One region of the Streptomyces sp. NPDC005151 genome, then DNA from elsewhere that is predicted to be linked to it. Evidence: riboswitches for the same ligand, from Rfam matches in the RefSeq annotation. Region 1 holds a riboswitch; the other holds the start of a gene.
The links. Region 1 has a riboswitch for cyclic di-AMP ahead of ACWD6R_RS12785 (M23 family metallopeptidase). Riboswitches for the same ligand answer to the same signal wherever they lie in the genome.

Region 2: it holds a riboswitch for cyclic di-AMP, as region 1 does, so the genes downstream of both, ACWD6R_RS10350 (M23 family metallopeptidase) here and ACWD6R_RS12785 (M23 family metallopeptidase) in region 1, are expected to answer to the same signal.

Annotation. Positions count from the first base shown of each region.
Region 1 is NZ_JBSFYR010000017.1:88,174-93,210, reverse strand. Features, by position in the region: gene ACWD6R_RS12790 (PrsW family intramembrane metalloprotease) at 1-818, shown strand, start outside; gene ACWD6R_RS12785 (M23 family metallopeptidase) at 983-2,107, opposite strand; cyclic di-AMP (ydaO/yuaA leader) riboswitch at 2,119-2,271, opposite strand; gene ACWD6R_RS12780 (PP2C family protein-serine/threonine phosphatase) at 2,532-3,686, opposite strand; tRNA gene ACWD6R_RS12775 (tRNA-Met) at 3,916-3,989, opposite strand; gene ACWD6R_RS12770 (SPFH domain-containing protein) at 4,472-5,037, opposite strand, start outside.
Region 2 is NZ_JBSFYR010000013.1:71,520-76,556, forward strand. Features, by position in the region: gene ACWD6R_RS10340 (M16 family metallopeptidase) at 1-697, shown strand, start outside; gene ACWD6R_RS10345 (M16 family metallopeptidase) at 724-2,106, shown strand; cyclic di-AMP (ydaO/yuaA leader) riboswitch at 2,315-2,481, shown strand; gene ACWD6R_RS10350 (M23 family metallopeptidase) at 2,495-3,301, shown strand; partial or broken gene ACWD6R_RS10355 (GntR family transcriptional regulator) at 3,516-4,234, shown strand; gene ACWD6R_RS10360 (HPr family phosphocarrier protein) at 4,429-4,710, opposite strand; gene ACWD6R_RS10365 (bifunctional acetate--CoA ligase family protein/GNAT family N-acetyltransferase) at 4,882-5,037, shown strand, end outside.

The sequences.
Region 1 (5,037 bases):
TCTTCACCGTGCTGACCGGCCTGGGCTTCGGCTTCGCGGCGCTGAGCGCACACCGCAACCGCATCCGCCGCATCGCGCTGCCGATGCTCGGACTGATCCTCGCCATGGGCACGCACGCCCTGTGGAACGGCTCGGGGACGTTCGGCCCGTACGGCTTCTATGTCGTGTACGGGGTGTTCATGGTCCCGGTCTTCGGACTGGTCACCTGGCTGGCGATCTGGTCCCGCCAGCAGGAGCTGCGCACCCTGGCGACCGAGCTGCCCGCGTACGCGGCCGCCGGCTGGCTGACCCCTGCCGAGCCGCTCGCGCTCTCCTCGATGCGGGCCCGCGGCCTGGCCCGGGACCTGGCGCGCCGGCAGCACGCGCAAGCGGGGTACGGAGCCCCGGGCTACGGGTACGCCCCTGCCTACGGCCCCGCCCACGGCGCTCACAGCCGGATCGCGCCGCAGATACGGAGCCACGCCAAGGCGCAGGCCAGGGCGCGCGGCAAGGCTGCGGCGCGGGCGGTCGCCGAGTACGAGTCGTTCGCCACGTCCCTGGCATTCCTGCGCCGCAGGGCCGGCCGCGGGGCGGCGGAACCGGACTTCACCGCACGTGAACTGGAACTGCTGCACCATCTCTGGCAGCGCCGGGAGGTGGCCGCCCCCGCCCTGGCGTACGCGGCACAGGCGACGGGCCGTCTGCGCCCGCACTACACGGCCCCGGCGCCGGTTCCGCAGCAGTACCAGCCGTACGGCGGCCACAACCCGTACCTGTCGCCCCCTGGGCAGCCGTATCACCAGCCGCCCCACGGGCGCGGCAGCGCCCCGCTCCGCTAGTGCCCCTCCCGGCAAGCTTTGCCCCGTCGCACCGCCCAGCCGCTGCCTCTTCCCCAAGGGGGCACTCGTGGACAAACGGACCGGCAGCCCTGACGTCGGGGGGTGAGCGTCAGGACTGCCGGGGATCGGTGGCGGGCCGGTGGGACCGGCCCGCGTTCATCGGGTCAGACCGTGAGGCCCTTGTCGCGCAGCCAGGTCATCGGGTCGATGCCCGTGCCGCTCGGGGTGTGGACCTCCAGGTGGAGGTGGGGACCCGTCACATTTCCGGTGGCGCCGACGCGGCCGATGGTCTCACCGGTGGTGACCTTCTGGCCGGCGCTGACGTCGATCGACGACTGGTGACAGAACCACAGCTCCGTACCGTCCTCGAGCTCCAGGACCGTGCGGTAGCCGTAGGAGCCGGACCAGCCCGCCGACTTGATGGTGCCGGTGTGGATGGCCTTGATCGGGGTGCCGGTCGGCGCCGCGAAGTCGAGACCGGTGTGGTAGCCGGAGGACCACATCGAACCGGCTTGGCCGAAGGTCGAGGTGACCGTGTACGAGGAAGTGGGGATGGCGTAACTGGCGGCCAGTTTGGCGAGCCGCTCGGCCTCGGCCTTCGCCTTCGCCTCTTCCTCCGCCTTCTTCTTCTCGGCCTCGGCCTTGGCCTCGGCGATGTCCTGCTTCTGCTTCGCCTCGGCTGCCGCCTTCTCCGCGGCGGCCTTCTCCTCGGCCGCCTTGGCCTCCGCGTCGGCGGCGTTCTGCTGCTGCTCGGCCTGCTGGAGGATACGGGCGCGGAGCGCCTCGCCGGCGTCGGTGGCGCCCTGCTCGGCCTCGGCGGTGGTGATGCCCGCGCTGGTCAGCGGTGCGGCGGCGGTCTTGGCCTGGGCCTGGGCCTGGTCGGTGGCGGACCCCTCGGAGAACAGCGCGCCCACGCCGGGGAGGGAGTTGGCGTCGGGGAGCTTGTCCGCGACGGAATCGGGAAGGGAGATGGAGACCGGCGGCTTGCTCTGCGCGGTGGCCATACCGCCCGCGCCGACGGCCGCGATGACGCCGACGCCGAGAACCGTGGAGCTACGGGCGAGCCCGTTGCGCTGCTTGGCGACGCGGTGCCTGCCGCGTACGGGGCGGACGGACTCCTCGGTGGGGTTCCATTCCTCCCAGGCCCGGTCGGTCTCTCCGAAGCCTTCGGTCCCGGACTCGGTGGTGAACCCGGTGCCGAACTCGGTGTCCGTCCCGGATCCGTACTCAGTGGTGAAGTCGGAGCCGAACCGGGAAGGGGCTTCGGGGGCAGGCTTGTTGGACGCCACGGAGGCGCACTCCTTTCCTTCCTTCTCGCCTACCGGGTTAGCTGACGGGTTCGGAGCAGGAAGGTCTCCTACGGATCCCTCTGCCTCTCACGAGACACAGGTGTCCGATTCACCCCATGTAGGTGGTTCCCCGGTTCCCTTGCGGAATTCGGCGCTCGCGCACGGTGCCGCCACTGACGACGGCTGGGACGACCGCGCTGCGTTATCGAACGTTAATAGACACACGGGCCTGATTCCAAGCCGTTCCCACTGATCGTTCACGGCCTTGGCCTGGACTTTACGGGACACAACCGGGTGGAATCGGGCGAGTTGACCCGGGCTCAGCCACTACCGTCTTTCTGACGTTGCGTCAAACGTTATGCAGAGCGGCACTCTTCGATTACGCACGGTGGCATCGTCCTCGTGTGCTCACCGCGGCCACGCCTCATTCCTGCCCGCGCCCCACGATCTTCACGGTCCTGCGGCGCTCCGGCTGCCCCTCCGCGGGCCGTACGACCGCGACCAGCGCCAGGTCGTCGGTGGACTTGCCGCCCGTGTGCAGCCGTACGTCATCGGTCAGCGCGGACAGCAGCTCCTCGGGCCCGGGGAAAATCCGCCCACGCAGCCGGGCCGCCGGGTCGTAGAACACCCCATGCTTGTCGCGCGCCTCGGAGAGACCGTCGGTGTAGACGAGCAGCGTGGTCCCGGCGGCCAGACTCCAGGCGTCGGCCAGGTCCGGCCACGCCCCCAGACCCATGCCGAGCGGCAGCGCGGGCACGCTCGGAACCAGCACCTCCACCCCCCCGTCGGGGTGGAGCAGCAGCGGCTCGGGGTGGCCGCGGTTGACGATCCGCACCTCGGCCGCACCGTGCGGGATCTCGGCGAGTACGGCGGTGACGAACCCCTCGACCGGATCGATCCCGCCGCGTCGCTCCCCCTCCCGGGCCAGCGCCCGCTCCAGCCGCTGCGCCACGCCCTCCAGCGAAGCCTCGTGCTCGGCGACCTCCCGGAACGCGCCGATGATCACCGCCACCGCCTCGACCGCGTCGAGCCCCTTGCCCCGCACGTCCCCGACCACCAGCCGCACGCCGTGCGGGGTGTCCACCACGGCGAACAGGTCGCCGCCGACGAACTCGTCCGCCTGTGCCGCCTCGTACCGCGCGGCGACCTGCAGCCCGCCGATCCAGTCGTCCGGCTCCGGCAGCACGGCCCGCATGGCGGTCTCCGCGATGACCCGCGCCGAAGCCAGCTGCTCATTGCCGCGCCCTACGACTCCGTTGATGAAGAGGGCGAGGACCGAGGCGGTGAGCACGGTGATGACCTCGAGGGACGGCACGACCTGCAGCACCGTGCCGCTCTCGCTCCGCAGGACGAGGATCGAGAGCAGCGAGGCGACGCCGATACGGACGGTGCCCGCCCGTGAGAAGAACGGTGCGGCGACCAGCGGGGCCGCCACGAACAGCGGCACGGCGGTGAACGGCGGCGGGGTGAGGATGTCGAACACGAGCCCGGCGGCGATCAGCAGCGCCGGCAGCGCGCGGACGAACCGCCGGGAAGGGCTGCCGCCTCCGCCCCGCACCCCGAGCGGCTTCTCCGCCATCCCCACCTGTGGTCTCCTGCCCGGTACGCGCAGCGGCTCCTGCGGTCTCCTGCCCGATACGCCCCACGGCCTCCTGCCCGGTACGCGCCTGGCTGCGGACGGTGCCGCACCCCACTCCCCCAGGCTTGCCGGAGCGGCGTCGCGCGGCGACTCCGCATCGGCCGAAGGGGGGACGGAAAACACGAATCAGGCCCGGCACGCTCTATGCATGCCGGGCCTGATTCTTCAGTAGCGGGGACAGGATTTGAACCTGCGACCTCTGGGTTATGAGCCCAGCGAGCTACCGAGCTGCTCCACCCCGCGTCGGTAAACACAACTCTACGCCATCCGGGGCGGACAGTTGACCATTTACTGATCCGCCTGCACCCATCCGCTCCCGCCACTGGCCCAAGGCACCGAATTCGAGAAGCAGTTGCCGGCGAAGTGCCTTCTGCCGCAGGGTTTCTGCTGCACCCTCCGGACCGGCGGGCTGCCCGTGTGAGAACACCGCTGGGCACGCGCCATCGCCTTGCCCGACGATCGGTGCGGTGATGAGTGCGGGGTCAATGACGTGATCATCGGTCTGCCGGACAGCGCGTCGGCCAACGCGGCCAACGCGGTCAACCATGCGGTACGGGGCTGATCAGCGGGTTCACCGCGGGATTCATGGGGTTCTGATGCATCAGCGAAAGGTTTCCGCAGCCGCACGGGCAGCGATGGACGAGGCTGTCGCCACCCCCGCAGCGGAATCCCCCGTGGCGGAATCCCCCGCCCCGGAGGCCTCCGGGGCGGAGAAGCAGCCCGGCTCAGTTCGAGTCGGTGATGTGCGGGGCCCGCTTCGCGTCGACCGCCGGCTTCGCCGTGCTCGCACCGCGCTGGAGTGCGTGGAGGATCGCCATCCCCTGGCTGACCACGCCCGCCGCCATCTCATTGACACCGTTGGTGCCGTTGAGCACGGTGAGGTCGGCCCCCGACATCCCGCGGGCGGCCGCGTCGGCCAGGGCCGGCAGGTTCTCCACGATCCGGTTGGCCGCGATCAGCTCCTGATTGCCGTCCCGGAGCGAGGCGGCACGCGCGGTGTTGGCGTCGGCCTGCGCCTGGGCGACGGCCCGTTCGGCGTACGCACTGCCGTCGGCCTGGAACTTCGCCTGGTCGCGGGCGGCCTCGGCAAGCGTGCGCTGCCGGTACGCCTCGGCGTCCGCCGGACGCCTGACCTCCGCCTCCAGCCGTTGCGCGGCCAGCGCCGCCTGCCGCTCGGCCAGTGCGGTCTGCTCCTCGACGACCTCGTGCGAGGCCCTGGCCTGGGCGAGCGGTCCGGCCTGGGCGGCGCGGGCGTTGTACTGCTCGGTCTCGGCGAGGAAACCGGCCCGCT
Region 2 (5,037 bases), on a different contig from region 1:
CATCCCGTCCCACGACGGCAAGCAGCCGCCGCGCGACGGCACGCTCCCCGAGACCATCGGCGAGCAGCTGCGCGAAGAGGTCCACGAGGAGGTCCCGGCGCGGGCGCTGATGGCCGCCTACCGGCTGCCGCACGACGGCACCAGGGAGTGCGACGCCGCGGATCTCGCGCTGACCGTGCTCGGCGGAGGTGAGTCCTCCCGGCTGCACAACCGCCTGGTCCGCCGCGACCGCACAGCCGTTGCGGCAGGTTTCGGGCTGCTGCGGCTGGCCGGCGCGCCCTCGCTCGGCTGGCTGGACGTGAAGACGTCCGGCGGTGTCGAGGTGGCGCAGATCGAGGCCGCGGTCGACGAGGAGCTGGCCCGGTTCGCCGCCGAGGGCCCCACGCCCGAGGAAATGGAGCGCGCTCAGGCACAGTTGGAGCGCGAGTGGCTGGACCGGCTCGGTACGGTCGCGGGCCGCGCCGATGAACTCTGCCGGTTCGCCGTGCTGTTCGGCGACCCGCAGCTCGCGCTGACCGCCGTCCAGCGGGTCCTTGACGTCACCGCGGACGAGGTCCAGGCGGCGGCCAGGGCCCAGCTGCGCCCCGACAACCGGGCGGTGCTCGTCTACGAGCCGGTCGAGCCGGCCGAATCCGCCGACGCGGAAGCCGACGAGACGGACACCGACACCGACGCGCACGAAGGGGCGGACAAGTGACCGACGCTGCCGCGACTGGAGTATCGATGGAGTACCACCCGCAGCCGACCCCCGGCACGGCCAGGCCCTGGGCCTTTCCCGCACCCGAGCGCGGCGCCCTGCCCAATGGGCTGACGGTGCTGCGCTGCCACCGTCCCGGCCAGCAGGTCGTCGCGGTCGAGATCTTCCTCGACGCCCCGCTGGACGCCGAGCCCGAGGGCCTCGACGGCGTGGCCACGATCATGGCGCGAGCCCTTTCCGAGGGCACCGACAAGCACTCCGCCGAGGAGTTCGCCGCCGAGCTGGAGCGTTGCGGCGCCACCCTCGACGCGCACGCCGACCATCCCGGCATGCGGGTCTCCCTGGAGGTTCCGGCCTCCCGGCTGGCCAAGGCTCTCGGGCTGGTCGCCGAGGCGCTGCGGGCGCCCGCGTTCGCCGACAGCGAGATCGAGCGACTGGTGAACAACCGGCTCGACGAGATTCCGCACGAGCAGGCCAACCCGGCCCGGCGTGCCGCCAAGCAGCTCTCCAAGGAGCTCTTCCCGGCCACGTCGCGGATGTCACGCCCGCGCCAGGGCACCGAGGAGACGGTGGAGCGGATCGACTCCGCGGCCGTGCGAGCCTTCTACGAGGCCCATGTCCGGCCGTCCACCGCGACCGCCGTCGTCGTCGGCGACCTCACCGGTATCGACCTGGACGCCCTGCTCGCCGACACCATCGGCGACTGGACCGGGAACACCGTGGAGCCCCGTCCGGTCCCGCCGATCACTGCCGACGACACCGGCCGCGTGGTGATCGTCGACCGTCCGGGCGCCGTGCAGACACAGCTGCTGATCGGCCGCATCGGCGCCGACCGGCACGACAGCGTGTGGCCGGCCCAGGTCCTCGGCACCTACTGCCTGGGCGGCACACTCACCTCCCGGCTGGACCGGGTGCTGCGCGAGGAGAAGGGCTACACCTACGGCGTGCGGGCCTTCGGGCAGGTCCTGCGCTCGACGGCCCCGGACTCCGCCTCCGGGGCGACCGGCGCGGCGATGCTGGCGATCAGTGGCTCGGTGGACACGGAGTCCACCGGACCGGCGCTCGACGACCTGTGGAAGGTCCTGCGGACGCTGGTGGCCGAGGGGCTGACCGACGCCGAGCGCGAGACCGCTGTGCAGAACCTCGTGGGTGTCGCCCCGCTGAAGTTCGAGACGGCTGCCTCCGTCGCCGGCACGCTCGCCGACCAGGTCGAGCAGCACCTCCCGGACGACTACCAGGCGCAGCTGTACGCCCGCCTGGCCGAGACCGGCACGGTCGAGGCGACCGCAGCCGTGGTCAACGCCTTCCCCGTGGACCGGCTGGTCACGATTCTCGTCGGCGACGCCGCGCAGATCGAGGAGCGGGTCAGGGCGTTGGGCATCGGAGAGGTGTCGGTCGTCACCGGCTGATGCACCAAAGTCCCGCAAAGAGGGGCAAAGAGAGACCCTGGCGAGTCGCTTCTCGCCAGGGTCTTCCCTTTTGTCTGATTTGAGATGAAAACTTATTCCTTGCCCTGTGGGATGCGCTACAAAGCGCCCTGTCCGTTTGGTGAATGAAAGTGCCCCCGCCTAGCGTCGGCTCCACTGTCCGTCACTCGTATGCCGCATCCGTGGCGCCGGGCAGTGATCGCCGAGTCCCCGTCAGGCGCGAGCCTGGGGAGCCGGGGACCCACACAGTCCCTGGGGTGAATCGGATGCCGCGACCTCCTGTGAGGCCGGGGATCCGTAGGAGACCTTCCTGCTCCGAACCCGTCAGCTAACCCGGTAGGCGAGAAGGAAGGAAAGGACCAGCTACTTCATGGCGTTCACCCGCCCCACCGGGAAGCACCGTGCCCCGAGCCGCCTGAAGCGCGGGAGCGCACGCATCGCCGGAGTCGCGACGCTGGCGACCACCGGCGTCATCGGCGGACTGGCCTCTCCGGCCCTCGCCGCGGATGCCGAGGCCTCCTTCGTCAATGAAACCGGCCTGACCCAGATCATCGCCATCGAGGATGGCCTCGCCGACCAGGTGGCCACCCAGGCCAAGGTGCAGAAGCGCCAGGCCGACGTCGCCGCGAAGGTGAAGGCGAAGGCTGCCGCGGCAGCCAAGGCCGAAGCGAAGGCCAAGGCGGCGGCGAAGGCCGAGGCCGAGGCCCGCGCCAAGGCGGCCCGTGACGCGAAGGCCCGCGCCACCCGTTCCGCCGAGCGCACCCGCCTGGGCTCCTTCCAGCTCCCGGTCGCCGGTTCGTACGCCACCACCGGCTACAAGTCGAGCGGGTCCCTCTGGTCCTCCGGCCGCCACTCGGGCATCGACTTCCATGCCGCCTCCGGAAGCTCCGTCGTCGCCGTCGGCGCCGGCACGGTCGTCGAGGCGGGCTGGGGCGGCGCATACGGCAACAACATCGTGCTGCGGATGACGGACGGCACGTACACCCAGTACGGCCACCTCTCCTCGATCGGCGTCTCCGTCGGCCAGAGCGTCGGCGCGGGCCAGCAGATCGGCCTCTCCGGCTCGACCGGCAACTCCACCGGACCGCACCTCCACTTCGAGGCCCGCACCACGCCTTCGTACGGCTCCGACATGGACCCCGTGGCGTACCTGCGCGCCCATGGCGTGAACGTCTGACCGACGTCCCGTCCGCAACACCCCGAAGGCCTCGGTTTCCCGCCGGGGCCTTCGTCGTGTCCGCCCCTGCCGAACCGCCCCGCGGAACCGTCCCCGGGCCAGAAGATATTCATGGTTTTCGGCCCGGCGTCGGAAATGCAGTTGCATTGCAATAGAGTCACAGAACAGGCGTCGATCGGCCGCGTTTCGCGGGGATTAAGGCGGAGGTTCGGACATGCGCATTCCGGCGCAATCGGTATGCACGGCAATCCGTGACGACATCGTCTCCGGTGTCTTCGAACGCGGCAGCAGACTCACCGAGGAGCTGCTCGCGCGCCGTTACGGGGTCTCCCGTGTCCCGGTGCGGGAAGCGCTGCGCACCCTGGAATCCGAGGGCTTCGTGGTCACTCGCCGACATGCCGGTGCCTGTGTCGCCGAGCCCACCGAACAGGAGGCCGCCGACCTTCTGGAGGTACGGATGCTGCTGGAGCCGCTGGGTGCGGCCCGTGCCGCGCAACGTCGCACCGAGGCGCACCTCAAGGTGCTGCGCGGCCTGGTCAGGCTGGGTCAGGACAGGGCGCGGCGGGGCGAGGGGGAGGATCTGCGCTCCCTGGGCGGCTGGTTCCACGAGACGCTCGCCCAGGCGTCCGGCAGCCCCGGGCTCACCGCGCTGCTCACCCAGCTACGGCACAAGATCGCCTGGATGTACGCGGTCGAGCAGTCGGCCCGCCCCGCCGATTCCTGGGGCGAGCACGGAGCCATCGTGGACGCCGTGGCGCGCGGCGACGCGGAACGGGCCAGGGCGCTGGCCGCCCAGCACGCCGAGCGGGCCACCGCCGCGCACCGGCTGCGCCGCGCGGGCGGTGCCCCGGGCCGTGATGCCGGCGCCCCCGCTCCGGCGGCCGGGTGAGGACTTCGCAACATGCCGTAAACACCGCGAGCGGCCGGAATTAACACATGCGCCGTATACAAAGAGAAGTAGATGCGCGGGGCTTTCTTTGAGCTGCCTGAATTCGCTCCGAATGTATTGTCGGTATCCGAAAACGAAGGAGCCGCGGCCCCGGTTGGGGGGTACCGCGGCTCCGCCACAGAAATAGACCGGACAGGAATCGGCCGGAAAGGCTTCCCCCCTGATCGGAACCCTGGAATCAGACGGTCTCAGGGAGCTCCTCGAGCCCCTCGGTGACCAGCTTCGCCAGACGGTCGAGCGCGGCTTCCGCGTCGTCCGCCTCGGAGGCGAGCACGATCTCCTCGCCGCCGTGCGCGCCGAGACCGAGCACCGCGAGCATGGAGGCGGCGTTCACCGGGGGGCCGTCGGACTTGGCGATCGTCACGGGGACGCCGGACGCCGTGGCGGCACGGACGAAGATGGAAGCGGGGCGGGCGTGCAGGCCCTCGGCCCAACCGACATTTACGCGGCGCTCAGCCATGGTTCTGCCCTTCACGAATCAATGGTTGTCTAGACCAGTCTCTCACGCAGTCGCTGTCTTCCCGCCGACCCGCAACCCGGCCCCAGCCCGTGCCGCACGGCCGATCGGAGCTCTCAGACTGCCCCGGCCCCGGGCCCTACGCGACCGCTGACCGCGCCGTAGGCTTTGCCCATGCAGCCCGCGCCGGAGCAGAGTCCGCACCACGCGTACCCCGACCACTGGGAAGCGGACGTGGTGCTCCGCGACGGCGGTACGGCCCGCATCAGGCCCATCACCACGGACGATGCCGAGCGCCTGGTCAGCTTCTACGAGCAGGTCTCCGACGAG